DNA from 2 places in the Streptococcus sp. V919 genome. Region 2 is predicted to be linked to the other one. Evidence: predicted binding sites of a transcription regulator. Region 2 holds the regulator's gene; the other holds the start of a gene.
What was found. The regulator CtsR, encoded in region 2, represses protease genes until heat stress. The targets are predictions, from matches to a motif close to TTGGTCAAAAAAGGTCAAANA.
Positions count from the first base shown of each region.

Region 1: ACXYSK_RS00830 (ATP-dependent Clp protease ATP-binding subunit) is a predicted target of CtsR. The motif match lies at 8,911-8,931, and genes of this name have one in related genera.

Region 1 is NZ_JBTHHY010000001.1:158,467-174,113, reverse strand. Features, by position in the region: gene ACXYSK_RS00880 (HAD family hydrolase) at 1-212, opposite strand, end outside; gene ACXYSK_RS00875 (DJ-1 family glyoxalase III) at 322-870, opposite strand; gene ACXYSK_RS00870 (FtsW/RodA/SpoVE family cell cycle protein) at 881-2,104, opposite strand; gene ACXYSK_RS00865 (bifunctional DnaQ family exonuclease/ATP-dependent helicase) at 2,137-4,587, opposite strand; partial or broken gene ACXYSK_RS00860 (hypothetical protein) at 4,709-4,894, shown strand; gene ACXYSK_RS00855 (NAD(P)H-hydrate dehydratase) at 4,918-5,766, opposite strand; gene ACXYSK_RS00850 (bifunctional methylenetetrahydrofolate dehydrogenase/methenyltetrahydrofolate cyclohydrolase) at 5,886-6,743, opposite strand; gene ACXYSK_RS00845 (amino acid ABC transporter ATP-binding protein) at 6,881-7,615, opposite strand; gene ACXYSK_RS00840 (amino acid ABC transporter permease) at 7,615-8,298, opposite strand; gene ACXYSK_RS00835 (DUF1797 family protein) at 8,504-8,734, shown strand; gene ACXYSK_RS00830 (ATP-dependent Clp protease ATP-binding subunit) at 8,972-11,224, shown strand; gene ACXYSK_RS00825 (NUDIX hydrolase) at 11,314-11,763, shown strand; gene ACXYSK_RS00820 (DUF1827 family protein) at 11,827-12,126, shown strand; gene ACXYSK_RS00815 (GNAT family N-acetyltransferase) at 12,315-12,947, shown strand; gene metK (methionine adenosyltransferase) at 12,993-14,183, opposite strand; gene ACXYSK_RS00805 (GntR family transcriptional regulator) at 14,423-15,121, opposite strand; gene guaA (glutamine-hydrolyzing GMP synthase) at 15,262-15,647, shown strand, end outside.
Region 2 is NZ_JBTHHY010000004.1:48,423-64,069, reverse strand. Features, by position in the region: gene cls (cardiolipin synthase) at 1-1,144, shown strand, start outside; gene ACXYSK_RS08780 (thiamine-binding protein) at 1,397-1,687, shown strand; gene ACXYSK_RS08775 (ABC transporter permease) at 1,650-2,408, shown strand; gene ACXYSK_RS08770 (ABC transporter substrate-binding protein) at 2,443-3,450, shown strand; gene ACXYSK_RS08765 (ABC transporter ATP-binding protein) at 3,450-4,178, shown strand; gene ACXYSK_RS08760 (hypothetical protein) at 4,282-4,647, shown strand; gene ACXYSK_RS08755 (hypothetical protein) at 4,805-5,044, shown strand; gene ACXYSK_RS08750 (DUF7675 family protein) at 5,075-5,365, shown strand; gene ACXYSK_RS08745 (CtsR family transcriptional regulator) at 5,702-6,160, shown strand; gene ACXYSK_RS08740 (ATP-dependent Clp protease ATP-binding subunit) at 6,167-8,599, shown strand; gene ACXYSK_RS08735 (NUDIX domain-containing protein) at 8,675-9,448, shown strand; gene ACXYSK_RS08730 (hypothetical protein) at 9,487-9,717, opposite strand; gene ACXYSK_RS08725 (hypothetical protein) at 9,998-10,684, shown strand; gene ACXYSK_RS08720 (DUF1275 family protein) at 10,812-11,498, shown strand; gene dusB (tRNA dihydrouridine synthase DusB) at 11,550-12,530, opposite strand; gene hslO (Hsp33 family molecular chaperone HslO) at 12,517-13,389, opposite strand; gene ACXYSK_RS08705 (teichoic acid D-Ala incorporation-associated protein DltX) at 13,675-13,806, shown strand; gene dltA (D-alanine--poly(phosphoribitol) ligase subunit DltA) at 13,824-15,374, shown strand; gene dltB (D-alanyl-lipoteichoic acid biosynthesis protein DltB) at 15,371-15,647, shown strand, end outside.

The sequences.
Region 1 (15,647 bases), on a different contig from region 2:
TCATTTTCTTTATATTTCTCAAGAAAGTTTTCAATACCTGGAGCATACTTTTCGATGGCAAAGGCAGTCGAAACCTTCAAAGCTTCGTAGACACTGTCGTGCTCCTGCTCAATCCCAAACTCTGCTAATGTTTCTACAAAAGCTGCTGTAGAAGTTTCATAATTATCAAGCAGGGTTCCACCTAAATCCCAGATGTAATCGTGATATTTCATACCCTTCATTATACCATTTTTTTATAAAAAATGCGATGTTTACCTTGGTTTTGACCTTAAAAAAGAGAAGAATCTTCTCCATCAAGAAAGATTCTCCTCAATTTGTTCATTATTTTTCAAATAGGTCTGTGTAGAGCATGCCATTTCTTAGAGATTCAGCATCTCCGCCCAGTGTTTCAACCAAGTGGTAAGCAAAGGCTAAAGCTGTTGCTGGCCCACGGCTAGTGATAACATTCCCATCCACTACTACTATTTCTTTATGGTAGTGGCCGTTAGCAATTTGTTCCTGGACTCCATCATAGCAGGTGAAGTTTCTACCTTCTAGTAGACCTGCCTGATTCAATGCAATTGGAGCCGCACAGATGGCTGCTACCTTTTTACCGATTTTCTCAAATTTTTGAAGTTCAGTGATCAATTGTTCATTGTCCCGCAAGTGGGCAGAGCCAGGCATACCTCCTGGAAGGACAATCATATCATACTCTGATAAATTTCCATCAAACACTCGATCGGCTTGAACTTGAATGGCATGTGAACCTGTCACTTCTTCACCAAATCCGACCATATGGCAGGTGATATTTGCGCGACGCAAGACGTCTACGACAGTCAAGGCTTCAATTTCTTCAAAGCCATTTGCTAGGATAACTGCAACTTTAGGCATAGCGACCTCCTTATTTCACTTTCTTCAGTACAACTTTTTTACGTTTAAATCTTGTTCGACCACTCTTTTCATCGGCGAGATGTGTTTGGTAGCTCATCGATAAAAGAAGACCGACACCGATGAGATTACTGATAATGGCTGATCCCCCTTGGGAAATAAAGGGCAAAGGAATCCCCGTAAGAGGAAGGAGTCCTGTGACGGCACCAATGTTCTCAAAGATGTGGAACAAGAGCATCATGATAAATCCAGTGGAGATATAAGTATAAAATTGATTGTTAGATTTCAGAGTAATCTTTAACATACGATAGATGAGGAGTAGATAGAGTGCAATCACTACTACTGAACCTATAAAACCAAAATCTTCAGCGATAACTGTGAAGATCATGTCACTCTCACGGACTGGGATGAGGAGATTGGACACGTTAAAGCCTTGGCCAAATACTCCCCCACTACCGATGGCAATTTGACCTTGAGCCTGTTGATAGGTAGTTGTTTGAGCATAATCAAAGGGATTGAGCCAAGCCAAGATACGATTAATCTGATAAGTCGGCATACCAAGTTGGTGCATAAAGGCACGCCCATCCTTTGTAATGAAGATGGCTAAAAATCCTGTAATGGCTGATACAACTGTTACAAAGACTGGGATGATAATCTTCCAAGAAACACCTGACAACAAGACAAGACCTGCAAAGATCGCAACAAAAACCATTGCCGTTCCAAGGTCACTTTGTAAGGCTAGTAACACTAGAACCGGAATCGTGAAAACAATCATCCAAAGAATCAAAAGGAAATCTAAACCGATGGTACGTGCTTTGTCCTTGTACTTTTTAGTGAAAGTTACAATCACATAAGCTAGCATCAAGATGTAAGATATCTTCATGAATTCAGACGGTTGAAAAAGTGTATAACCACCGATTGATACCCAGTTTTTAGCACCTGTTGCAGCCACTAAACTTGGATTATAAAAAACCAAGGGTAAGACCATCAAGGCTAGACCAAGACCATATAGATAGGGGGTAGACTGCCATAAAAACTTGGTGTTAAAAAACATAACTACAAAACTAAAGATAATCCCAAGTGCTATCCAAGCCAGTTGTTGTCCAAGTATAGGCCAAACATTGTTTGGGTAGTCATGACTAACTGCTATATAAATCGCTACAACTCCAATTACCAACAAACAAAACACTGGTAATATTAAACTATAATCGACCCTAGAGTCGAATGAACGTTTCATAATGGCCTCCTTCATTCTTTCTGATATTCATTTCATTGTTTATTTAAAAATTCTTGAACGTTGACAAACACTTGCTCTCGGCTAATATTCCTTACTCGACTAGTGCGAGACAAGGCCTTGCTGATTTGCTTGCCATATCGTTTGCTTGACATGCGGCTGTCTAAAATCAAAACTGCGGAGCGTTGACCAACTCGGCGCATGGTCCTACCTATCGCTTGCTTGAGACGAATAATCGCCATAGGAAGTTGGTAATCATAAAAAGGGTTCTTCCCTTCAAGACGGAGTTCTTGATTCATCTTTTTGGTAAATGGATCCTCTGGATTTTGGAAAGGCAAACGTGTCACCACTTCAATCACCCGAGGATGTCTGGAAAAATCGACTCCTTCCCAGAAACTCCCCGCACCAAGTAAGAGCTCACGCTCTCCTTTTTCAAAGCGTTTTTTCAATTGAGCTGGTTCCCCATGCTTATATTGAGCTAAATGGGGAATTCTTAAAGTATCAGATACCTGCAGCAATAAATCTTTTGCAGTAAATAAGACTAAAATCGGTTCTTCCAGGTAGGACAAATCTTCTAGAACTTCCACAACTGCTTGTGCATATTCCTCAAGCGAAACTTCAGTCACCAATGGAAAATCATTCACCAAGAAAATTTCCTGATTTTCCTGAAACTGTTCATCTTGGTAATAAATATTTGCTTGCGGGAATCCTAACAATTCTGGCAAAGAAACTCTGCTACTAATTTCTAGGGTTGCAGAGATTCCGAGAAGCTGGCAGGATTCTGGAAATATCTGAGAAAATAACAAACGCTGATCGCGACTAGAAGTAATCTCGATTTTTTTACTAGAGAGTTCTGAAACTGATAACCAAAATTCTCCTTCAGACGAGAAAAATCTCTGATAGTCTTTAAATTCTGGAAGATTCAACTCTGAAAAATCCTGTTGGAGCTTATCAATGCTACTAGCTGGGCACATCTTACGTTTGCCAGATAGAAACTGCTCCAGCAGATAAGAAAGCTCAAAACGAACACTCTCTAGCAAGCGTCTTTCAAGCATGCCTTCTTCTTTAGATAGAGCTTGATCTAATTGTTCTAGCAAATCTGTAAGCAAATAAGATTTTCGAGAAAGATTTTCCAAGGTCAACAAGATTTTCTGGGATTCATCCAAAATCAAGAAACGTCCCTCTAAAAGACTCGGATCATCTTCAAGTCGAGTAACGAGGTAAGCATGATTGGTCACTAGCAACTTACAAGAACGCGCTTTTTCCTGACCACGTCTCCAAAAATCCTCTAACCAAAAGAGAGAATCTTTGTGAAGATTTCCATCATGCACCAAGTTTGGTAAAAATTGCTGGTAGCGATAAAGCTGACCAATTTCGTCTAAGTCTCCAGTATCTGTCTCAGTCAGCCAAACTAGGAGTTGCATCTTGAAACGCGTATACAAACGATTGGATTCTTCTTCCTCTAGCACTGCATGAAAGGCATCTAACTTCAAGTAATTCTGTGGTCCTTTGAGACTATGAATAGAGATATGGAAAATCTCTTCGAGTTTTTTAGCCTCCTCATGCATTACCTGATTTTGAAGGATTTTAGTTGGAACACTAAGTAGGATCCCACTTTCATTCTCAAGAGACAAGGCTGGCAGGAGATAGCCATAGGTTTTTCCAATCCCAGTTTGAGCCTGAATAAAAGAAATGTCTTCCCCTTGCAAGCACTCTTGAACCTTTTGTGCGAAGCGTTCTTGCAAGTTTCTCTCCTCCAACCCCAACAAGGCAATATTGGTTTGGAAATCTTTAGATAGTTTTCGTGGAGAAAGGGCTGATTTTTCTTTTCTCAAAAATAGACCTTGCACCTCGACCAAGTCATGTTCAACTAAGAGAGACTGTTTCTGATAAACTTCCTCGATGACCATGTATGATTCGTACAATAAGCTATCAGCCAGACTTAATAAGCGCTCCAACAAACCTTTTGGAAGTTGAAACATCTTTTGTCTCATACAAAGAAAGAGTTCTGCCGTTGCTTGGGCATCTGATAAGGCTGTGTGAGCTTGCTCCAAGGGAATTCCCAACTCTTGGCAGAGAATTCCAAGATTATACTTTTCAAGCTGAGGGAAAAAGACTTGAGCCAACTCAACCGTATCGATACGAGGGGTGCGTAATTCATAACCTTCAAAAAATAGGAATTCTGCCAACAAATTGGCATCGAACTGAACATTGTGCGCAACAAAAATACCGTCTTTGACCAACTCAAAAATCTTTCCAGCTACCTGGGAAAACTCTGGTGCCTTTGCTAAACGCTTATCAGTCAAACCCGTTAATTCTTTGATATGAGAATCCAAGTGTTCATGCGGATTGATATCAGTGGCATATCGCTCAACAATCTCACCATCTTCAATGACTACAATTCCCACTTGGATGATTTTTGCCTTGCTTCCGGTACTTGTTGCTTCTAAATCTACAACCACATACCGATCATTTCTAAAATTCATCACTAAAAATTATATCAAAATTTACACCATTTGACACCCATGAACTTTATTTGAAGAGTCAAGTTTCTTGCAAGATTTAAACAAAAATGATTGAATAAAATGGTAGAAAAGGAGGAAATTCATGAACCCATTGGATTTGTTTAATCAAGTAAAAGAACTCGTCGAGAAAAAAGATTTTTCTGCAGCAAAAACCTTTGTTGAAGAAAACAAGGATCAACTAGGGGACTAACTTAGCCAAGCGCAAGCATTGGTTTCAGGCTCAGAAGGGCTTGACGGTCTTGTAGATAAGGTCAAAGGCCTCTTCTAATAGTCAAAAGACACCTGAAAAATTCAGGTGTCTTTTTGTATTTTCTTCATGAATGCAGGAATATGTTGACTAATCGTGGTTGGCAGAACTACATAATTGTCCTCAGCTAGTTCTTGGGCAATTGCTGAATGCAGATATGTCGCTACTGTCACTCTTTCATAGAGACTAACTTGGTGAAATTGACCTACAAAGCCAGCGATCATCCCAGCCAGAGTATCCCCCATACCCCCAGTCGCCTGATAAGGACCCCCAACCTCTAACTGATAAAAATCATCTTGACCAGCTTGCCAGATTCGAGTCGCAGGACCTTTTTGAACCAAAATCGTTCCTGAAGGAAAACTCATCAAAGCCTCTCCTGTTTCCTCAGCTCCTTGAGAAGTCAAATCTAAGCCTGACAAGACTTGCCATTCCCTTTGATGTGGAGTTAAAACAAGGTGGGCTTTAGGAAATTTCATCCCCCTCTTAGCAAAAATAGATAGGGCACCACCATCCAGTATGAGAGTCTGGTCTTGATTTGAATGATGAAAGACTGTTTTAATTAGCTCCTCTCCTCGCTCATCATCCACTAGTCCAGGGCCAACTAAGACAACATTCGCTTTCTCTAACTGTTGCTCCAGTAATTGCTTATCGTCAAGAGCAAAAGCCATAGCCTCAGGCAAATGGCTATGTAGCGCTGGAATATTCTCTTTATCCGTTGCTACTGTAACCAAGCCTGCGCCACTTTTAACAGCCCCTAAGGCAGCCATAATAATGGCTCCCCCATAGGGATAAGCCCCTCCAATCAAGAGAAGACGCCCGTAGTCTCCCTTATGACTAGAACGAGGACGTTCAATAATAACTTTTTTCAGAAGAGCTTGATCAATTTCCTTCATTATTATTACTTCCTTACTACTTCTTATCTCTCATTATACTACAAAATAATAGATAGAAGTATCATTACAGCAAATAAAAAGCCGAGATATTACTATCTCAACTATTTTTCATAGTAAACCTAATCTTTATCCAGCGTTCTTAAAGCAGCCTGATAAGTCTGTTCCATTAGCATGGTAATGGTCATAGGCCCAACTCCACCAGGTACAGGTGTGATATGGCTAGCGACTGGTGCAACAGCATCATAGTCAACATCTCCACAAAGCTTGCCATTTTCATCTCGGTTCATCCCCACATCAATGACAACAGCTCCAGGTTTGACAAAATCAGCAGTCACGAACTTAGCACGACCGATTGCTACTACAAGAATATCGGCTTTAGAAGCTACTTGGGCTAGATTGTGGGTGCGAGAGTGGGTCAAAGTTACCGTTGCATTCTTAGCCAAGAGCAACTGGGCCATGGGTTTCCCAACGATATTTGAACGACCAATAACAACTGCATTTTTACCTTCTAACTCAATCCCATACTCATGGAACATTTCCATAATTCCAGCAGGAGTTGAAGGGATCATAACTGGGTGACCAGACCAAAGACGCCCCATATTGAGCGGATGAAAGCCATCTACATCCTTTTCAGGGTCAATAGCTAGTAAAACAGCTTCTTCATCGATGTGTTTTGGTAATGGAAGCTGGACCAAAATCCCATGCCAAGCTGGATCTTGATTGTATGTAGCAATCAACTCCAACAATTCATCTTGTGTAATGGTCTCCGGAACTCGCACAACTTCACTTTGAAAACCTGCTGCGATAGCTGAACGTTCCTTGTTGCGTACGTAAACTTGGCTGGCTGTATTTTCTCCGACTAAAATAACGACCAAGCCTGGAACCAAACCTGTCTCTTTCTTTAACTTGGCTGTTTTTTCAGCCAACTGTCCCTGTAGCTTGGCTGCCAAAGCCTTTCCATTAATAATCTGTGTCATGTATTTTCTCTTTTCTAACAAATATTTTCTATTATAACAAAAAATCGCTCGACCTTCTAACACTTCTTACCTAAGATACCCTATAGTCTGAAACTATAAGAAAAAGCCCCCTTGGAGCTTTTCTAATAAACAGTATTTTACAAAACCTTACTCAAGAAATCCTTGGTTCTTTGTTCTTGGGTTTGTTCAAAGACTTGCTCTGGAGTTCCGTCTTCAACAACAACACCATCAGCCATAAAGATGACACGATCTGCCACCTCACGAGCAAAGCCCATTTCATGAGTTACGATAACCATAGTCATTCCTGACTGAGCAAGTTCTTGCATAACTGCTAGTACTTCTCCTACCATTTCTGGGTCTAGAGCAGAAGTTGGTTCATCAAATAGTAAAACATCTGGCTCCATGGCTAAACCACGGGCGATAGCGATCCGCTGTTGTTGACCGCCCGACAAGCTTTGTGGATAAGCATCTGCCTTATCTGGTAAACCAACCTTTTCTAAGAGCTCATGCGCTCTCTTCTCAGCCACTTCCTTACTTTCTCCCTTAGTCTTAATCGGAGAAAGTGTAATATTTTCCATGACTGTCATATTTGGGAAGAGATTAAATTGTTGGAAAACCATTCCCATCTTTTCACGCATGGCAAAGAGGTCGTTTTTCTTATCCGTAATGTCTACACCTTCAAAGATAACCTTTCCTTTAGTAGCTTCTTCGAGAAGATTCATAGAGCGAAGGAGGGTTGACTTACCACTACCAGATGGTCCAATAATGACCACTACTTCCCCTTTTTTAATTTCAAGATCAATCCCTTTTAAAACTTCATTCTTTCCAAAGCTTTTATGAAGGTTTTCAATTTTAATTAGCGTTTCAGTCATTATTTCTTATCTCCTTGTCCCATACGATTTTCAAAAGCTTTCAAGGCAAGCGTCAAGATAGAGGTCATAATCAAGTAGTAAAAGGCTGCAAATAAGAGCGGAGTTAAAGGCAGGTAAGTGGTTGTTGATACTGTAGTAGCTCCATTCCACAACTCCATAACCCCGATAGCTGACAAGAGCGAGCTATCCTTGATAATGGTAATAAACTCATTCCCCAAGGCTGGTAAAATATTCTTGATAGCCTGTGGCAAAATAACATAGCGCATAGCATTTTTAGGACGAATACCTAGTGAATACGCTGCTTCTAGTTGTCCCTTTGGCACTGCATTAATCCCAGCACGAACTGTTTCTGATACATAGGCACCACTATTCATAGAGATAATCAAAATCCCTGGAATCAAACGAGTAAGATCAACATCTAAAATCCCGATTTGAATAGTCGGAGCACTAATATGCATTAAGGCAAAAGCAATCATAATCTGCACCATCATTGGAGTCCCACGGAAAACCCAGATATATAGATTAGCAAACCAGGCAAGCGGTTTAAACTTTGAACGTTGTGCAAAGGCCAACAGCACTCCTAGAATAGTCCCCAAGAAGACCACCAAGATAGATATGATAATTGTTACAACGGCACCATAGTTAAAATATGGTAGATATTTTGGTAAAAAAGAAAAATTCATGGATACTCTACTTTCTGTTTTTAATATTTAAACTTAAAACTTGTATAAGGATAACATATTTTGCATAAAAATGCAACATTTTCTCCTAATATTTTCAATAATTTTTCAAAGACGATAGAAATAGCGAGAAATCTTAGTTTTTTTCTAGTCAAGTAGAGTCTGTTTATGGTAAAATAGTAAAGATAAGAAATGGAGGAGAATCAAAATGGAATCACATTTGGTTAGAATCATCAATCGCTTAGAAGCAATGACAAAAGATGGTGGTAACTTAAAACGTAACTTTGAACGCGAAGGAGTTGTTGTCGCAGAGGTTGCTTTTAACCACGACGAAGAAAACGGACCACTCTTTACACTTCGTGACGTTGAAGCTCGTGAAACATATACATTTGATAGCATCGATCTTATTGCGATGGAAATCTACGAACTTTTATACTAATAGTTGAATATGGGCTGGAGAGTACTCCTGCTTTGACCAATGAAAATCCTTTTTGCATGACAAATGGGATTTTTCTTTTTATCATTAAACAACTATATTAGCATTTTATCATGAATTGTAACAAGCAATCTTTTTGCTTGCTTTCCCCTTTAATCATGATATAATGAGACTAAAGAACTTTGACTATTTTTGACCTTTCTATTTTAGTCAAAGCCAAGAAAGAAACGAGGTAGAGGTATGCTCTGTCAAAATTGTAAAATCAATGACTCAACAATCCATCTTTACACTAATCTTAATGGGCAACAAAAGCAAATCGATCTTTGCCAAAATTGCTACAAAATTATCAAAACAGATCCTAACAATAGCTTATTCAAAGGCATTACAGATTTAAACAATCGTGATTTTGATCCATTTGGAGACTTCTTTAACGATCTGAATAACTTTAGACCATCTTCTAATAATAACAACACTCCCCCTACTCAGTCAGGTGGTGGATACGGCGGTAATGGTGGCTATGGTTCCCAAAATCGTGGACCAGCTCAAACACCTCCTCCTAGCCAAGAAAAAGGACTCTTGGATGAATATGGTATCAATGTTACTGAGATTGCCCGTCGTGGAAATATCGACCCTGTAATTGGTCGTGACGAAGAAATCATCCGCGTTATTGAAATTCTCAACCGTAGAACCAAAAACAACCCAGTACTGATTGGGGAGCCTGGTGTTGGTAAGACAGCAGTTGTCGAAGGCTTAGCACAGAAAATTGTAGACGGTGATGTTCCCCATAAACTCCAAGGCAAAGAAGTCATCCGTTTAGATGTAGTAAGTCTTGTCCAAGGTACTGGTGTTCGTGGTCAATTCGAAGAACGCATGCAAAAACTCATGGAGGAAATCCGTAAACGCGAGGACATCATCCTCTTTATCGACGAAATTCATGAGATTGTCGGTGCTGGTTCTGCTGGAGAAGGAAATATGGATGCAGGAAATATCCTGAAACCAGCTCTTGCTCGTGGCGAACTTCAACTTGTTGGTGCTACTACTCTCAATGAATACCGCATCATTGAAAAAGATGCTGCTCTCGAACGACGCATGCAACCTGTCAAGGTTGATGAACCAACAGTGGAAGAAACTATTACTATCCTCAAAGGTATTCAAAAGAAATACGAAGATTACCACCACGTTCATTATACTGACGGGGCTATCGAAGCGGCTGCTACTCTCTCTAACCGCTATATCCAAGATCGTTTCTTGCCAGATAAGGCTATTGACCTTCTAGATGAAGCTGGTTCAAAAATGAACTTAACCTTGAATTTTGTGGATCCTAAGGTCATCGACCAACGCTTAATCGAAGCGGAAAATCTCAAGGCTCAAGCAACTCGAGACGAAGATTTTGAGAAAGCAGCCTACTTCCGTGACCAGATTGCCAAATATAAGGAAATGCAAAAGACCAAGGTAACGGATCAGGATACTCCAGTCATCAGTGAAAAGACGATTGAACACATTATTGAACAGAAAACCAATATTCCAGTTGGCGACCTTAAAGAAAAAGAACAGTCTCAACTGATCAATCTAGCAGACGACCTCAAGGCTCATGTCATTGGTCAAGATGATGCAGTTGATAAGATTGCTAAGGCTATCCGCCGTAACCGTGTTGGGCTTGGAACACCAAACCGTCCAATTGGTAGCTTCCTCTTTGTTGGTCCTACTGGTGTCGGTAAAACAGAACTGTCTAAACAACTAGCTATTGAGCTTTTTGGTTCTGCTGATAGCATGATTCGCTTTGATATGAGTGAATACATGGAAAAACACAGTGTTGCTAAACTCGTCGGTGCTCCTCCAGGATACGTCGGCTATGACGAAGCTGGTCAATTGACTGAGAAAGTCCGTCGCAACCCCTACTCACTGATCCTCTTAGATGAGGTTGAAAAAGCCCATCCAGATGTTATGCATATGTTCCTTCAAGTCTTGGACGACGGCCGTTTGACTGATGGGCAAGGGCGTACAGTTAGCTTCAAGGACGCCATCATTATCATGACCTCAAATGCAGGTACAGGTAAGGCAGAAGCTAGCGTTGGATTTGGTGCTGCTCGAGAAGGTCGTACCAACTCTGTCCTTGGAGAATTAGGCAACTTCTTTAGCCCAGAATTCATGAACCGTTTTGACGGCATTATCGAATTCAAGGCTCTCAGCAAGGAAAATCTCCTTCAAATCGTTGACCTCATGCTAGATGATGTGAATAAACGACTCTCAAGCAATAATATCCATCTTGATGTCACAGAAAAGGTCAAAGAAAAACTTGTAGACCTTGGTTACGATCCAAAAATGGGAGCTCGTCCACTCCGTCGTACCATCCAAGACTATATCGAAGATGCAATTACAGACTACTACCTTGAAAATCCAAGTGAAAAAGACCTCAAGGCTGTCATGACAAGTAAAGGTAAAATCGTGATTAAGTCCAAAAATAAAATAGAAACGGTCGAGTCAAACGACTAGTTCCTCACATACAAAAGAATGTTCTTGCTTGACAGCGAGAGCATTCTTTACTATTATAGAAAGAAAGCGCACTCACGAAGGAGAAATTTATGGCAAATCCAACATTTGGAGACAAAAAAGAGGGAGTAACCTACAAAAATAGATATGGCGTTTATGCAGTCATACCTGATGCAAACCATGAAAAGATTATCCTCGTACAAGCTCCAAATGGTGCATGGTTCTTACCAGGGGGCGAAATTGAAGAAGGTGAAAATCACCTCGAAGCTCTCAAACGAGAATTGATTGAAGAATTAGGATTTACAGCTGAAATCGGTACCTACTACGGACAAGCGGATGAATATTTCTATTCCAGCCATCGTGATACCTACTACTACAATCCAGCCTATCTCTACGAAGCCACTTCTTACCAAGAAATTCAAAAACCTCTCGAAGACTTCAATCATCTAGCTTGGTTCCCAGTCGATGAAGCTATCGCTAACTTAAAACGTGGAAGTCACAAATGGGCGATCGAAGCTTGGAAAAAACAACATCAAATTTAAACTATCTCTACCAAATTTCCCAAAAAGTGCTATAATAGACATAGAAATACAGGAGGAAACCCTATGAAGCTTATCAATACTACTAATTCACACTCACAACTTGTTAAAAGTCAGCTAGAAAGCACCGACGCAACGCTTGTAGAGGTTTATTCTGCAGGTAATACAGATGTTATTTTTACTCAGTCACCGCTTCATTACGAAATCCTCATTTCCAATAAACACCGTGCAATCCGTGAAAAAGAAATCGAGAAAATCCAAGAATTCTTCTTAAATCGTAAAATTGATAAACAAGCTATTGATGAAGCAAATATCAAAACCCTCTATTCTGATAAATTGATTGAAATTTCAATTCCAACAAAATAGATTCTAACTAGACTTTAAATCTACCCCGCAAGGTTAAACCGTGTGGGGTCTTTTCACACCTACTTTTCTAATAGAAATTTTAGAAAAACTTCATTTCTTTATACTTTTTGTGAATATTTCACATTAAAATCGAAAAATGAAAGAGATTTCGTTATAATAGTTAGAGAGACCTAATAAAGGAGTTTGATATGAAAGAAATAGTATACAGAGAAGCCAGACTAGATGAATATCAAAAAATCGGGAAAGTGTTGGCTGGTGCCTTTATGGACTATCCTTTTATGACTCTTATCAAAGATGATTTAAAGAAACCAGAATACTACCCAGCCTTTCTAGAATTGTTGGATAGCATTCTGACCAGACTCTATATCAAAGGAGAGACCTGTCTGATAGCTGAACAAGACGGGGAAATCCTGGCCGTTGCCCTCTTGCAACAAAAGGATTTTTCCATTCTATCTTATTTGCTGAATGGTATTGTCAAGCTTTTCCGTTTTATTGCTCCGCGCAATCTCTTGAAATATCTTGATTTGGTGGAACGTTCCGAACAGCATTTGAAAAGATCAGGAAATTTTGACTGGTATTTGATGATGTTAGGAGTCAACGCTTCTAGTCAAAACCAAGGAATCGGGAGTACTTTTCTACAAGAAGGTGTTGAACCTTATCTTAAATCCAAAGGCTGCAAACGCTTGGGCTTGATTACTAGTACTGAAAAAAATGTTTGCTTCTATGAAAGAAACAAGTATGAATTACTAGATTCGATGATGTTAGAATACGGAACAAAATCTATTGGAAACTGGGCTTTTGTAAAAATCTTGGATAACTAATTTTAAACATAAAAAGATTGGTCCTTAGACCAATCTTTTTCTTTTTTATTTCACTGCTTCTTTCAAGGCTTCTACCTTGTCCAAGCGTTCCCATGGAAGATCAATATCTGTACGTCCCATATGTCCATAAGCCGCTGTTTGACGGTAAATCGGACGTTTGAGGTCCAGCATTTGGATAATCCCTGCAGGACGAAGATCAAAGATTTGACGCGCTGCTTTTTCAAGCTTACTTTCAGCTACTGTTCCCGTACCGAAGGTATCGATACGCACTGATACAGGTTGAGCTACACCAATTGCATATGCCAATTGCACTTCTGCTTTCTTAGCAAGACCTGCAGCAACAATGTTTTTAGCAATGTAGCGAGCTGCATAAGAAGCCGAACGGTCAACCTTTGTCGCATCCTTACCAGAGAAGGCACCACCACCGTGACGTGAGTAACCACCATAGGTATCCACGATGATTTTGCGACCTGTCAAACCTGAGTCTCCTTGAGGCCCACCGATAACGAAACGACCTGTAGGATTGATGAAGAATTTTGTCTCATCATCCAGGTAAGAAGCTGGAATCACTTCTTTGATGACCTTGTTAATCACATCTTCATGGATTTGCTCATTGCTCACTTCTGGATCATGTTGGGTTGAAATAACAACTGTATCCACACGCACTGGACGGTCATTTTCATCATACTCAACAGTGACCTGTGATTTGGCATCTGGACGAAGATAGCTAATTTCACCAGACTTACGAAGCTCTGCTAAACGACGAACCAATTTGTGACTAAGTGAAATTGGCAATGGCATGAGTTCTTCTGTTTCATCCACCGCAAAACCAAACATGAGACCTTGGTCACCTGCTCCAATCAAGTCTAGTGGATCTTGATCTGCGTTTCCTCGAACTTCCAAGGCTTCATTAACCCCTTGAGCAATATCAGGAGATTGTTCTACCAAAGATGGGTGAACTCCAACCGTCTCCGCAGAAAAACCGTACTCAGTATTGGTATAACCAATCTCTGCAATGGTATCACGAACTACTCGGTTAATATCGACATAAGCATTTGTTGAAATTTCACCGAAGACATGGACTGAACCTGTATAAACAGCAGTTTCAGCAGCAACGTGCGCCTCTGGATCTTGCTCTAAAATAGCATCCAAGATAGCATCTGAAATTTGGTCTGCAATCTTATCTGGATGCCCCTCAGATACAGATTCAGACGTGAATAATTTACGTTCTGACATAAAAATGTCCCCCCTTAAAAAATATTCGTTATAGAGTTACAAAGAACTGGTAGGAAGTTAATTTACAATCAAGTCCGACCACCTTATCGGGACCATATAACCTAACTATTATAACACGAATCTTGTAAAAATACTCGTATGATTACTATTTTTCTCAACGGGAAAATGTTTTCTACTTTAAAGCAAATAAAAAACTCTTAAAGTAGATATGATTTCCTACTTTAAGAGAGATGTTACACTTAATTATTTTCTAGATAAAACTCAAAACGTTCCCCGACATATTGACTCTTTACATACTCAAAAGCTGTCCCGTCATCAAAGTAAGAAACCTGAGTCAGACCTAAAATAGCATGCCCCTTTTCTACTTCCAGATAATGAGCAATTTTTTCCTTGGCTAAGCGAGCATAAATAGTCTGGTGCGATTTCCCAATTCGATAACCATGTTTCTGTAAGGTTTGGAAAAAGTGTTTGGTTACTTCTTCTTTTTTGAAATTTTTGATAAATTTCTCAGGAATGGAAGCTACTTCATAAACAACTGGTAGTTGATCTGCATAACGAACACGTTCCATACGAATAATATTCTCAGTTGGCTCCACGCCTAGTTTTTCAACTTCTTCCTCTGTTGGGATTGTTCTGCGGTAAGAAATCAGGTGACTAGATGGCGTTTTACCCTGGGCCTTGACGATTTCTGTAAAACTAGTTGTTCCACGCATTTTTTCCTGAACTCGAGTACTAGACACAAAGGTCCCGCTACCGACGCGACGCTCCAAAACCCCCTCTTCGACTAGGAGAGAAATAGCCTGACGTAAGGTCATGCGACTAACCTCAAATTCCTCAGCTAGATCTCGCTCGCTAGGAAGCCTCTCTCCAATCTTCCAATGTCCATCATCGATGTCTTTTTTGATTTGGTCATGGATTTTCATATAAGCTGGTAACATGCTTGCTCACTTCTTTTCTTTATTTTTTCCATTGTACCGTATCTGATATGTAAAAGTCAAACATCACTTGTTTAGTTGGTAATTACGATTCATTTATGATAGAATATTCAAGAAGATATTTCTTTTAAGAAAGGGAAAAGATGACCAACATTTCAACTGATTTGCAAGATGTCGAAAAGATCATCGTACTGGACTACGGAAGCCAGTATAACCAACTTATCTCCCGTCGAATTCGCGAGATTGGTGTCTTTTCAGAACTAAAAAGTCACAAGATTTCGGCTGACGAAGTCCGTGCTATCAATCCTATCGGGATTGTACTTTCAGGTGGTCCAAACTCTGTTTACGAAGAAGGATCGTTTGATATTGATCCTGAAATTTTCGAACTCGGTATTCCGATTTTGGGAATTTGCTACGGTATGCAGCTATTAACTCACAAGCTTGGAGGAAAGGTTGTTCCTGCAGGCGATGCTGGTAACCGTGAATACGGTCAATCAACATTGACTCACACAGAATCTGCTCTTTTTGC
Region 2 (15,647 bases):
TATCAACGCTTTGCTACATATGGATAGCAATGCGGAAGTCTATGAGCATACAGATTCACAATTTTTCGCAAATGGAGAAGAAATGTGGCAGCAGATGTTGGAGGATCTAAAGAGAGCTAAAAAATTTATTTTTCTAGAATACTACATTGTCGAAGAGGGCTTGATGTGGGATAGCATGCTCGAAATTCTAGAAGAAAAGGCAGCCCAGGGAGTTGAAGTCAAGATGCTCTACGACGATATTGGTTGTATGGTGACCTTGCCGGGAGATTATACGGTTCATTTGCGTTCTAAAGGAATTGATGCTCATAAGTTTAATAAGGTGATTCCTCGTATGACGGTGGCCTATAATAACCGTGACCACCGAAAAATATTAGTCATTGATGGGCAAATTTCCTATACTGGAGGGATTAACCTTGCAGACGAATACATCAATCAGATTGAACGTTTTGGACACTGGAAAGATAGTGGGATTCGTATAGATGGTCCGGCGACTCAAGCCTTCACCAGACTATTTCTCATGAACTGGTACATCAACCGTGGAGAAATCAGTGACTTTGATCAGTATCATTTAGAAAATCAGACACGATCCGGTAGTGGACTTTGTATCCCATATGGCAGTGGGCCAAAACCAATCTACCAGATGAAGGTGGGTAAAATTGTCTATCAAAACTTGATTAATCAAGCGGAAGATTTTGTCTATATCACAACGCCTTATCTCATTATTGATTATGATTTGACAGAGGATATAAAAAATGCGGCTATGCGAGGCGTAGATGTACGAATTGTAACTCCATATATACCGGATAAAAAGCTCATCCAGTTGGTAACTCGAGGATCTTATCCAGACCTTTTGTCTGCTGGTGTACGTATCTTTGAGTATACTCCTGGTTTTATCCATAGTAAGCAAATGATTGTTGATGATCGATTCGCAGCTGTAGGTACGATTAACTTGGATTATCGTAGCTTGGTTCACCACTATGAAAATGCAGTACTACTCTACAAAACAGAGTCAATCGCGGATATTCGCAAAGATTTTGAAGAAATTTTCGAAGAGTCGCAAGAAATTTTCTCGGATACCATAAATCCTACCTGGTATCAAATGATGATTAAAGAAGTGACACAGTTATTTGCACCTATGCTTTAATAGAAAGAGACGGTTTTTCGTCTCTTTTTCTGTAAGCAGTTTCCTTGACATCTTATTTATTTTTCGTTATCATATGTCCATATAATATATGGGAGTCTGTGTACAGTCTGAGAGGAAGTGTTAAACTTCGACCGCACCTGATCTGGGTAATGCCAGCGTAGGGAACGATACTTGGCCTATTTTTGCACCTTTTTCATATATGAAAAAGGTTTTTCTTTTTGTTAAAAGAAAACCTGAGAAGAGGAGATTTTTATGAAAGCAAGCATTGCCTTGCAAGTTTTACCCTTATCACAAGGAATTGATCGAATAGCAGTGATTTATCAGGTAATAGCTTATCTACAAGCTCAATCAGTGACGATGGTCGTAACGCCTTTTGAAACAGTCTTAGAGGGAGAGTTTGATGAACTGATGCGCATTCTCAAAGAAGCGCTAGAGGTAGCAGGTCAAGGGGCAGACAATGTTTTTGCCAATGTGAAAATAAATGTAGGAGAGATTTTAAGCATCGATGAGAAACTTGAAAAGTATCATGAGACAGCATATTAGTCTGCTAGGATTTTTGGGTGTCTTATCTTTTTGGCAGGTAGCGGGTTTGTTAAAACTCCTACCAAAGTTTATCTTGCCGACACCTCTTGAAATTCTTCAGTCTTTTGTTCGTGATAGAGAATTTCTTTGGTACCATAGCTGGGCAACTTTGAGAGTAGCTTTGCTAGGTTTGGTCTTGGGTGTTTTAATAGCCTGTATCATGGCCGTCCTTATGGATAGTTTGGGTTGGCTCAATGACTTGATTTACCCTATGATGGTAGTTGTTCAGACCATTCCGACCATTGCTATAGCTCCTATCTTGGTCTTGTGGTTAGGTTATGGAATCTTGCCCAAGATTGTCTTGATTATCTTGACGACAACCTTCCCAATCATTGTCAGTATTTTAGATGGATTCAGGCATTGTGATAAGGATATGCTGACCTTGTTTAGTCTGATGCGTGCAAATCCCTGGCAAATCCTTTGGCATTTTAAAATCCCTGTCAGCCTGCCCTACTTTTATGCAGGATTGAGGGTCAGTGTCTCCTACGCCTTTATCACAACGGTGGTATCTGAGTGGTTGGGAGGCTTTGAAGGACTAGGTGTTTACATGATTCAGTCTAAAAAACTGTTTCAGTATGATACCATGTTTGCGATTATTATTCTGGTGTCGATTATCAGCCTTTTGGGTATGAAGTTGGTCGATATTAGTGAAAAATATGTGATTAAATGGAAACGTACTTAAAGAGCGTTTTAGAAAAAGAAAAGAGGAAATAAAAATGAAGAAAACATGGAAAGTGTTTTTAACGATTTTAACAGCACTTTTGGCTGTCGTGCTTGTGGCCTGTGGACAAGGAACTGCTTCTAAGGATAACAAAGAAGCAGAACTTAAGAAGATTGACTTTATCCTAGACTGGACACCAAATACCAACCATACAGGGCTTTATGTAGCTAAAGAAAAAGGTTATTTCAAGGAAGCTGGAGTGGACGTGGACTTGAAATTGCCACCAGAAGAAAGCTCATCTGATTTAGTTATCAACGGTAAGGCACCGTTTGCTATCTACTTCCAAGACTACATGGCTAAGAAATTAGAAAAGGGGGCAGGTATTACTGCCGTTGCAGCGATTGTAGAACACAACACATCAGTGATTATCTCTCGTAAGTCTGATAATATCAATAGTCCTAAAGACTTGGTCGGGAAGAAATACGGAACCTGGAATGACCCAACGGAACTTGCTATGTTGAAAACCTTGGTAGAATCTCAGGGTGGAGACTTTGAGAAGGTAGAAAAAGTACCAAACAACGACTCAAACTCAATCACACCGATTGCCAATGGCGTTTTTGATGCTGCCTGGATTTACTATGGTTGGGATGGAATCCTTGCTAAATCGCAAGGTGTGGATGCCAACTTTATGTATTTGAAAGACTATGTAAAAGAGTTTGACTACTACTCACCAGTTATCATCGCTAACAACGATTATCTGAAAGACAACAAAGAAGAAGCTCGCAAAGTTATCCAAGCCATCAAAAAAGGCTACCAATATGCCATGGAGCACCCAGAAGAAGCAGCTGATATCTTGATCAAGAATGCCCCTGAGTTAAAGGATAAACGTGACTTTGTCATTGAATCTCAAAAATACTTGTCAAAAGAATACGCAAGCGACAAGGACAAATGGGGACAATTTGATGCGGACCGCTGGAATGCCTTCTACAAATGGGATAAGGAAAATGGAATCCTCAAGGAAGACTTGACAGATAAAGGATTTACCAACGAATTTGTAAAATAATGACAGAAATTAGACTAGAACACGTAAGCTATGCCTACGACAATGAAAAGATTTTAGAGGATATCAACCTAGAAGTGACTTCAGGTGAAGTTGTCTCTATCCTAGGCCCCAGTGGTGTAGGGAAGACCACTCTCTTTAACCTGATTGCAGGCATTTTAGAAGTCCAGTCTGGACGAATCATTCTTGATGGAGAGGAAAATCCCAAGGGGCGCGTGAGCTATATGTTACAAAAGGATCTGCTTTTGGAACACAAGACGGTGCTAGGAAATATCATCTTGCCCCTCTTAATTCAAAAGGTGGATAAGGCGGAAGCCATTGCCCGTGCAGACGAAATCCTTGCTACCTTTCAGTTGACGGCTGTAAGGGATAAGTACCCTCATGAACTCAGTGGTGGGATGCGCCAGCGTGTTGCTTTGCTTCGTACCTATCTTTTTGGGCATAAGCTCTTTCTTCTAGACGAGGCCTTTAGCGCCTTGGATGAGATGACTAAGATGGAACTTCATGCCTGGTATCTTGAGATTCATAAACAGCTAGACCTGACGACTTTAATCATCACCCATAGTATAGAGGAAGCCCTTAACCTTAGCGACCGTATCTATATCTTGAAAAATCGACCGGGACAGATTGTTGCTGAAATCAAACTTGATTGGTCTGAAACTGAAGAAAAGGAAGTTCAAAAAATTGCCTATAAACGGCAAATTTTAGCAGAATTGGGTTTAAATAGTTAGAAATGAAGGGAGCTAGTGAAGATTATTCTTTGCCAGCTCTTTTTTGTCTATAAATGGGAATTCTGATAGATAAAAAGTGATATAATTGATGTATGGTGTTGTGATGAAAAAAGAAGAAATTAAAAAATATTTAGATACAGATCTTGAATTTAATGTTAATGGCCGAGGTGCTTACTTTAAATCAAGTATTTGTGTAGTAGGTAATTATATGAGAAATAGAATCATTGATGTTTACAGAATTGCAAATCGTTTGGTCTCTATTACAGTTGAAGATCCAGATTTTTCTGAATTAAGAGTTAATCAATTTGTAAAAATTGGAGACAAAGAGTATAGGATAAATAGTCTCCCTATGATAAATTCAACTCCACCAAAATCTTTTTTTGAAATGAATACATTTGCAATTGACTACACAGAGGATGAATTGATGAATAAAGTGGCAGTATTTACGCTATCGGATAGTCAATCATAGCGTTTTGCATAGAAACTATAGCAATCAATCCGTTCAATGTGTCAAAATGTATTATAAATCTAAAAAATGAAGACGGTAGCTTGAAAGAATCAGGGCAAGTTGTGTGGTACTAAATGACTTGAACTTCTTTGGAAAATATAGTATGTAGGAAAAAGCAATGTTGAAACTAATTAAAATTTTCAATTCTAGTATTTTAGGATATTGGTATATTCCGGAAAATCGTGACCCAGGTTTGATTGAGATTGATGAGCGCACTGGTGAAGTTACAGTTGCTATCGAGTCAAATTATGATAAAGAACTTGGGGCACCCTATTATGCAAACAAGGCTCGTGGAGCAGTGAAGCAGATGTGGGATAGAGGAGAATTACCAAGCGAGAAATCATTTACCTGGTGGTAATTTTAAGAGATAACAAAAAGTGATTAAATAATGTTAAATAATAAACTAAATGACTACAGCAAACAAGACCCATTCGATGAAATAGATGAACCCATTTTTTCGGAGTCTAATCTTGAAGGGTACAGTGATTTTTACAAAGATAGTGAAGAGTCAAAAGTTTGGTGGATTGATAAGATAGATGTTAGAGGAGAAATATTATTCAGCTTTGACCAGAAAAAAATTTATAACCTTTTTCGTGATTATCCTCACAATATGACTGAAGAAGAAGTTAGAATTTTTGATAGAGAAAATCCTTACTGGAGAGATTTTTTCTCTCGATGATAGATATGAACTATAGCTAGTGAACGAAAAACAACCTAAACTACAAAAAACTTCGGTATACCATTAATGATACCGAAGTTTTATTTTCTAGACTTTACGAAATATTTCTTAGATTTGATGATAAATAACATACTTTCAAAGGATTTGAAAGCGAGCTGTAACTTTTTTATTATAACATAAGTGTAGAATAGAAAATGGAATAAGGCATCGTTTGCTATCGGGAGCAATTTTAAAAGTCAGTATTTTCAAGGCTTGAGCTCTAAAAATTTGACTTATGGAGTCGTAAATGATAGTATAGTCAAAGATAGTCAAAGTTTGAGAAGGAGGTAGCAAGCTATGAAATTTAAAAATACATCGGATCATATTGAAGCCTATATCAAGGCGATTTTAGAACAATCTGGTATCGTCGAATTGCAACGTAGCCAGCTAGCGGATACCTTTCAAGTCGTACCTAGCCAGATTAACTATGTGATTAAAACTCGTTTTACAGAGAGTAGAGGGTATCTAGTTGAGAGTAAGCGAGGAGGTGGAGGCTATATTCGGATTGGCCGAATTGAATTCTCCAACCACCATGAAATGCTCCGCGATTTATTGTATTCAGTAGGTGAAGAAGTCAGCCAAGTCATCTTTGAAGATGTTTTAAAACTTTTACTTGAACAAGAACTCTTGACTCGTCAGGAGATGAATCTGTTAGTTGCAACGGCCTCAGATCGTGTTTTGGGCGAGGAAGCTGATTATATTCGTGCGAATATGCTTCGTCAGATATTGCATGAAGTAGATAGAAAAGGAAAATAAAATTACATGAAATATTCAAAAGCATTGAGAGAATGTATAGACAGTGCCTTTCTAGTGGCGAGTCGCTTTGGCGCAGACTACCTGGAGTCTTGGCACCTACTGATTGCTATGGCTAATCATAGCTACAGTGTTGCTGGAGCAACTTTGAACGAATTCCCGTATGAGATTGATCGTTTAGAGGAGGTCGCTGTTGAATTAACAGAGGCCAACTATAGCCACAAGGAAGATTATCAGGAACTCCCTTTTTCTTATCGTTTAAACGTCTTGATGTTGGAGGCGGAACATGTTGCCTCCGTTGTACATGCAAAAGCATTGGGGACTGAGCACCTTCTCTACGCAATCTTGCATGACGGTAATGCTTTAGCTACTCGCATTTTGGAAAAAGCTGGCTTTTCTTATGAAGACCAGAAAGACCAAGTCAAGATTGCTGGACTTCGTCGTAGCCTTGAAGCGCGTGCTGGTTGGACAAAGGAAGATTTGAAAGCTCTGCGTCAGCGCCATCGCTCAGTAGCAGACAAGCAAAATTCTATGGCCAATATGATGGGCATGCCTCAAACTCCAAGTGGTGGTTTGGAAGATTACACTCATGATCTTACAGAGCAAGCTCGTTCAGGCAAATTGGAGCCAGTTATCGGACGTGATCAAGAAATCTCTCGTATGATTCAAATCTTGAGCCGTAAAACCAAAAACAATCCAGTTTTAGTTGGAGATGCGGGCGTTGGTAAAACAGCTTTAGCACTTGGGCTTGCGCAGCGAATTGCTAATGGAGATGTACCAGCTGAAATGGCTAAGATGCGTGTTCTAGAGCTTGACTTGATGAATGTGGTTGCAGGAACTCGCTTCCGTGGGGATTTTGAAGAACGTATGAACAATATCATCAAAGATATCGAGGAAGATGGCAAGGTCATCCTCTTTATTGATGAGCTTCATACCATTATGGGTTCAGGAAGTGGGATTGATTCGACCTTGGATGCGGCAAATATCCTGAAACCTGCCTTGGCACGTGGAACTCTGAGAACTGTCGGAGCGACTACTCAGGAAGAGTATCAAAAACACATCGAAAAAGACGCAGCCCTTTCTCGTCGCTTTGCAAAAGTGATGATTGAAGAGCCGAGCGTGGCGGACAGTATGGCAATCTTACAAGGATTAAAAGCAACTTATGAGAAGCACCACCATGTCCAAATTACAGACGATGCTGTCGAAACAGCTGTTAAAATGGCGCATCGCTATTTGACAAGCCGTCACTTGCCAGACTCAGCGATTGACCTTTTGGATGAAGCAGCAGCGACAGTCCAAAACAAATCGAAGCATGTGAAAGCAGACGAGTCAGGTCTATCTCCAGCTGATAAGGCCTTGATGGATGGCAAATGGAAGCAAGCAGCGCAACTCATTTCAAAAGAGCAGGAAGCACCTGTTTACAAAGATGTCGTAAAAGAATCTGATATTTTGACAACCTTAAGTCGCTTGTCAGGTATTCCAGTTCAAAAATTGACACAAACGGATGCCAAGAAGTATCTCAACCTTGAAGCTGAATTGCATAAACGTGTTATTGGACAGGAACAAGCTGTATCTAGTATCAGTCGTGCCATCCGCCGAAATCAATCAGGTATTCGCAATAACAAACGTCCAATTGGATCCTTTATGTTCCTAGGACCAACAGGTGTTGGTAAGACTGAATTGGCCAAGGCCTTGGCAGAAGTTCTCTTTGATGACGAGTCAGCCCTTATCCGCTTTGACATGAGTGAATACATGGAGAAATTTGCAGCCAGCCGTCTCAACGGAGCTCCTCCAGGTTATGTAGGCTACGAAGAGGGCGGAGAGTTGACCGAGAAGGTTCGTAATAAACCGTACTCAGTACTTCTCTTTGACGAAGTAGAAAAGGCGCACCCAGATATCTTTAATGTTCTCTTGCAGGTCTTGGATGATGGTGTCTTGACGGACAGTAAAGGCCGTAAGGTTGATTTTTCAAATACCATCATTATCATGACGTCGAACCTTGGTGCGACAGCTCTTCGTGATGACAAGACAGTCGGTTTTGGAGCTAAGGATATTCGTTTTGATCAGGAAAATATGGAAAAACGAATGTTTGAAGAGTTGAAAAAAACTTATCGTCCAGAGTTCATCAACCGTATTGATGAAAAAGTGGTCTTCCATAGCTTGTCAAGTCAAGATATGCAGGAAGTGGTTAAGATTATGGTCAAACCACTGATTGCAAGCCTAGCAGAAAAAGGAATTGACTTGAAACTCCAAGCATCTGCCCTGAAGCTTTTAGCTCAGAAAGGGTATGATCCAGAGATGGGAGCTCGGCCACTGCGCAGAACTCTGCAAACAGAAGTAGAAGACAAACTAGCAGAACTCCTTCTTACAGGTGAACTGAAAGAAGGTAAGACACTTAAGATTGGCGTCAAAGCTGGTCAATTGAAATTTGACATTGTATAAAAACAAGAACTAGGATACTCCAGTTACAGTAGAGAGAAACCCTTCATTGCCATCAATGCAGAAAGGAAGTAGAAGATGATGAATCAAACTATTCCAACCGGGATGACAGAAAAAGAGTATTTTGAAGTTCATGCAAGCCAGGAGGAGTTTCTTGAGTGGTATCACCAGCAAGAACTCCCTCAGTATGAAAAACCAAGCGTGACTGTGGATATGGTAGCTTACTGCTTTGTAGAAGGAAAAATGAAACTCTTTCTGATTCGTCGGAAGGCACATCCTTTCCAAAATTGTTTAGCGCTAGTTGGCGGATTTATGGATAAGGGGGAAGATGCTGCCCATGCTTGTCAACGTGAGGTAAAAGAAGAAATCAATCTTGATCTTCCACTAGAAAAGATTGAACAACTAGTAACGGTATCTACACCTGGCCGTGATCCCAGAGGGTGGACAGTTACCATTGCCCACTTGGTTTACCTACCGAACCGAGCGCTTGACTTGGTCCAGGCAGGAGATGATGCAAAAGAAGTCCTTCTTGTAGATGTTGATTTTCACACAGGTAAGTGTTATTTGGATGGCAAAGAACTGAAAGAGAAGGACTTTGCATTTGACCACTTATCCATTATTCAAACATCCATCCAGAAAATTCAAAAAGCTATCGACTATGACCCTCATTTCCTTTATCTACTAGAGGATGAGTTCACAGCGAGTGATGGTTTAGCCCTCATTGAGACTCTATGCCCAGGGAAATCAGATACGAGTGAGAGTTTCTTAGAGAAATATGGAGACAGCTTAGAGGAAGTTGGTTTTAAACGGATTCCTCAGAAGGAAGTCATCACTATTTATCGATTAAAATAAAAAAGTGAGGTCGGGATTTTATCCCGACCTCTTTTTGTTTAAGGATGTTTATCTTTATTAGAATTACTCATGGTTCGAATGAAGAGATCTTTGTATTTATATTTTAAATAATGTTCGTGTAAGTACATTAGAGCCACATAAACAATCATGAAAATAGTGTTTAAGTAGAACAAATCAAATGTTGTCTGAGCGTAATGAGTAGCAACCCCATAAGAAGAGAAAGCACCAATAATCATCCAAGGAAGATATTTGTAATATTTGTTTGACATAGGGCTACACCTCCAATATCCTATTTCAATTTTATTATATCCCTTCAAGAAAAAAAATGCAAGCGATTACACTATTAAAATATAGCATTTCAGTAGAAAGAATCTTCTTTTTTGAATTCTTTACGAATAGTAGAGATAGGAGAGGTGAAAGCAAACAAAAAGTATCAATAAATTTGCTAAAAAACTTATATAAATAGTTGACAAAAACCAGTACAAATATTACAATAATATTACAGAAATATTACACAACGTTTCAAAAGGATTACAGGAGGGGAATATTATGAAAACAAAACAATCCATTCGTTTACTAGCAGTTGCCGTATTGGCTTCAACCTTGTTATTAGGAGCTTGTGGTAATAAGAAAGAGAACACTGCGAGTGATAGTTCTAGTAAGACAACACAAGCATCTTCTAGTTCTAAGGCAAGTTCTTCAAGTAAAGATAACAAGACTCAGAAGTCATCAACTACATCAGAAAACACTAAGTCGTCATCCTCTGATCAGTCAAGGTCTACTGCTAATCAATCGCAAGCAACAACAGCGCCAGAAACAAAGCAGAATCAAAAATCTTCTGCTAAGCAGACGACTTCTCAAACCCCATCAAATCAAGAAGGAACACAAGCAAAATCGAATCAGTCAACTTATGATCCAACAACTGATCGCAAACTTCAAGACAAGCAAGCAGAACATAACAAACGTTATAAAGGAGTCTTGACTATGGTGGACAAAGATTTTTCGGCTGCAGCTGGAAATTGGAAGGGCGCTAATGGTGAAACTATCACTGTTTCATCAGGTGGCAAGTTTACAGTAGAATCTGCTGATGGTAAGAAAGAAAACTATTCTATCCAAAGCTATTCTTATACTCTTGATGATGGGAAATACAATGCTGAAGTAGGTGGTGGAAAAGTCATCCAAATTACAACAGGTGCAGATGGTACGGTATCTAGTGTTGTTTTGATTCAACCATAGAAAGCCGCCTCGCCTCAAATCTTGTCTAGACTTAGATTTATAAAAGAGTAGTTCAACTGTTTTTCACTTAATTTCTCTAATAGAAGTGGTATAATAAATGAATCAAAAGGGAATGAGTGATAAATCAATGGCGGATAAATTAATTTTACCTCAAAATACACGACTCATGGGAGTGTTTCTTGGCTTTATCGGTGGTTCTTTGGATGTGTTCTGTCACATCCAGTACCATAGTTTGGTGGCTACACAGACAGGGAACATTCTTCTTCTGATATCGGATTGGCATGACTCACATGTCATCAATACCATGTTGCGATTCTGTTCTATTATTTTCTTTTCCATAGGGTTTCTGTTTGCCTTACACGTGAAAGAATATCGTAAAACAGCCTATTGGCGAGTTAAGATGCTACTTCCCTTATTTATCGGAACCCTTATTCTACCTTTCTTTTCACGATTTCCTTTACTTGAAGTTCCTTTTATTGCTTTTGGAACAGGAATGATGATGCTAACATTTACGGGTAGTTTGATTGAAGATCATCCCTATGTCATTTTTATGACCTCTGGAAATTACCGAAAGATGTTGACCGCTTTGTATCGCTTAACTAGGGGAGAAGGAAATATCCAAGAATATCGCCGTCAAGCCTTGAACTATGGAATCGTTGTCGGTAGTTTCGTTTTGGGGGCAATTAGTTTAGCTGTATCGATGCATTTTCTCCATGAATGGTCGATTTGGATTGTCAGCTTCAATTTGTTTTTGATTATGTCCTACTATATAGCTAGAGTGAAGCAACTAGATTTGCAAGATGAGAATATATAAAAAGGCAAGGCTCATTTTGAGCTTTGCCTTTTTTGTGATGTAGACAAAAGATTATGCTTTCTCTAACTGTAAGAGAGTTTCAATCTCTGCCAGTGTGCTTGCTTGTGAAATAGCGCCACGAAGTTTAGCAGCTCCGGATGTACCACGGAGATAGTGAGGAGCTAGACCACGGAATTCACGGACAGCAACCTTTTCTCCCTTGAGATCAATCAAGCGTTTCAAGTGTTCATAAGCGATTTTCATTTTATCTTCGAAGGTCAAATCAGGAAGGATTTCTCCCGTTTCGAAGTAATGATTGATTTGATTGAAGAGATAAGGATTACCCATAGCAGCTCGACCAATCATGACAGCATCAGCACCGACTTCTTCAATGCGTTGTTTGGCATCTTGGACAGTGCGGATGTCACCATTAGCGATAAATGGAATCTTAGTCAGAGCTTGTGCAACCTTGTGAAGAGTTTCGAGGTCCGCATGGCCAGTATACATTTGCTCGCGTGTACGACCGTGCATAGCAAGGGCAGAAACACCTGCAGCTTCAGCGGCAAGGGCATTTTCTACTGCTAGGGATGGGTCAGACCAGCCTGTACGCATTTTGACAGTGAGAGGGATATCAAGGACTGATTGAACCTTGTTAATGATAGAATAGATCTTGTCTGGGTCCTTAAGCCACATAGCACCAGCCTCGTTTTTCACGATTTTATTCACTGGGCAGCCCATGTTGATATCGACGATATCGGTCTTGGTATTTTCTTGGATAAATTCTGCTGCGCGTGCGAGGCTATCTTCGTCACTACCAAAGAGCTGGATAGAAACTGGGTTCTCTCCTTCATCAATATGAAGCATATGAAGAGTTTTTTCGTTGTTGTATTGGATACCCTTGTCAGAGACCATTTCCATGACCACAAGGCCAGCTCCGAGCTCTTTTGCAATGGTACGAAAGGCAGAGTTAGTTACCCCCGCCATGGGTGCTAAAACGGTACGATTGGGAATCTCAACATTGCCAATCATAAAAGGTGTATTAAGATTTGTCACGGATGAGTTCCTCCAGGTCGTTCTCGTCAAAGTTATAAGTTGTTTGGCAGAATTGGCAGATAATTTCAGCTCCGTGATCTTCATCCTTCATTTCTTGTAGGTCAGAGCTTGGCAGGCTAGCTAGAGCGTTCATAAAGCGTTCTTTACTGCAGTCGCATTGGAAACGAATTTCTTCTTCGGACAGAAGTTTGTAGGATTCATCTCCGTAGATAGCTTTTAGAAGAGCTTCGATGTGATCCTCACTTTCAAGAAGTGTAGAAATAGCTGGCATTTCTTGGATGCGTTTTTCGAAGCGAGCAATTTCTTCTTCCTTGGCATTTGGCAATACTTGTAGCAAGAAGCCGCCTGCAACCTTAACCTTATCGTCTTCGTCTAAAAGGACATTAAGCCCTACAGCTGAAGGGGTTTGTTGGCTTTCTGCCAAGTAGAAAGCTAGGTCTTCACCGATTTCTCCAGAAATAAGAGGGGTCATGGAATTGTATGGATTTCCAGTACCGTAGTCTGTGATCACTAGGAATTGGCCATTGCCGACAAAAGGTCCGACTAGAACTTCACCAGTAGCAGTTTTTTTGATGTCAACGCCAGGATTTTGTACATAGCCTTTGACATTCCCCTTAGTATCTGCAACGGTGATGATGGCTCCGAGTGAGCTAGTTCCGAGGACTTTGACAGTAATTTTGGTATTTCCCTTTTCGTTGGCGGCGAGAATTTGACTGGCAATGAGGGTACGGCCAAGTGCGACCGTGGAGCTAGCTTGTGTATGATGTTTTTCTTGAGCAGTGCGGACGGTTTCAGTGCTGTCTAGTACATAAGCACGAAAAGATCCACTTTCTGATATTGTTTTAATAATTTTATCCATAGCTACTATTTTAGCATAAAAATGCCCAAAGGGGGAGCCGTGTGTTTGCTAGTCTTTCAAATTGTTTGATTTATAATTTGCTGGTATTAGGATGTTATAAGATTTAGATTTTCAAAGGATGTTTTTATCAAGATTTTGCCTTGTCTTAAAATAAGCTAAAATCAACTTCTAAAAAATGGTAAACAGTTGAAAACAAAGGGAATAAAGTGGTAAAATGGGAACGAGATAAAATAGTAATTGTATTTTTGCAAAAATTGATGAAAATTTACAGAAAAGAAATCAATCATGAATAAAAAGAAATCATACTATGTTTTTTTAGGGCAAACTGTCCTGTATTTTATTGTTTTGCTGGGTTTACTTTATTTCTTTAGTTATTTAGGGCAAAGTCAGGGAAGCTTTATTTACAATGAATTTTAGTTTAAGGAGAGAGCGTCGTGTCTAATAAGCCGATTAGAGATATGATTGAAAGAATTGAGCATTTCGCTCAAACTCAGCCCAATTTTCCGGTATATAATGTTCTTGGTGAGGAACATACCTATGGTGATTTGAAAGCCGATTCTGATAGCTTGGCTGCAGTCATTGATCAGCTAGGATTACCTGAAAAATCTCCTGTTGTGGTCTTTGGTGGACAAGAATATGAAATGTTAGCAACTTTTGTGGCCTTGACAAAATCTGGTCATGCCTATATCCCAATTGATAGCCATTCTGCCTTGGAGCGCGTGTCTGCTATTCTTGAAGTAGCAGAGCCTAGCTTGATTATTGCCATCAATGAATTTCCATTGGAAAACCCGGCTGCTCCAATCATGTCCTTGGAGCAAGTGCGTGAAGCTTATGCGACTCAGCATGCCTATGACTTGCAACATCCGGTCAAAGGGGATGATAACTACTACATCATCTTTACCTCAGGGACAACTGGGAAACCAAAAGGGGTGCAAATTTCGCACGACAACTTGCTCAGCTTTACCAACTGGATGATTACGGACAAGGAATTTGCAACGCCAGAGCGTCCGCAAATGTTGGCGCAACCACCTTATTCCTTTGACTTGTCTGTCATGTACTGGGCACCGACCTTGGCTCTTGGTGGAACCCTTTTTGCTCTTCCATCAGCCATCACTCAAGACTTCAAACAACTCTTTGCGACGATCTTTTCTCTTCCGATTGCTATCTGGACTTCAACACCATCTTTTGCTGATATGGCCATGTTGTCTAATGATTTCAATGCTGAAAAGATGCCAGGCATCACCCATTTCTACTTTGATGGGGAAGAGTTGACCGTTAAAACCGCTCAGAAATTGCGCGAGCGTTTCCCAAATGCACGCATCATCAATGCTTATGGACCAACGGAAGCAACTGTTGCTTTGTCGGCAGTCGCTATTACAGATGAGATGTTAGCGACTCTTAAACGCTTGCCAATTGGCTATACCAAAGAAGATTCTCCAACCTTCATCATTGATGAGGAAGGCAATAAATTGCCAAACGGAGAGCAAGGGGAAATCATCGTGTCTGGACCAGCTGTTTCAAAGGGTTATATGAATAATCCAGAGAAAACAGCAGAAGCCTTCTTCGAATTTGAAGGTCTTCCAGCCTACCATACAGGAGATGTCGGAACCATGACGGATGAAGGCCTCCTACTCTATGGTGGACGGATGGACTTCCAAATCAAGTTTAATGGTTATCGTATCGAGCTAGAGGATGTCTCTCAAAACTTGAACAAATCGAAGTATATCGAATCGGCTGTCGCAGTACCGCGTTATAATAAAGATCACAAGGTCCAAAATCTCTTGGCCTATGTCATCTTAAAAGAGGGCGTCAAAGAACAATTTGAGCGCGAAATTGATATCACGAAAGCCATCAAAGAAGACTTGGAAGATATCATGATGTCTTACATGATGCCGTCTAAGTTCCTTTATAGACAAGATTTGCCACTAACTCCAAATGGGAAGATTGACATCAAAGGCTTGATTAGCGAGGTAAACAATAGATGATGGATTTCCTAAAACAGCTACCTCATATTGAGCCTTATGGGAATCCACAGTACTTTTTGTACGTAATTACGGCTACCTTGCCAATCTTTATCGGACTTTTTTTCAAAAAACGTTTTGCCTGGTATGAAATATTGGTTAGTTTGTTCTTTATCGTCACTATGTTGACGGGGGGCAAGACTAATCAGATAGCTGCCTTAGGTATTTATCTGATATGGCAAATATTACTGGTACTTTTGTACAAGCAGTATCGAAAAGTCCGAGATGGCAAATGGA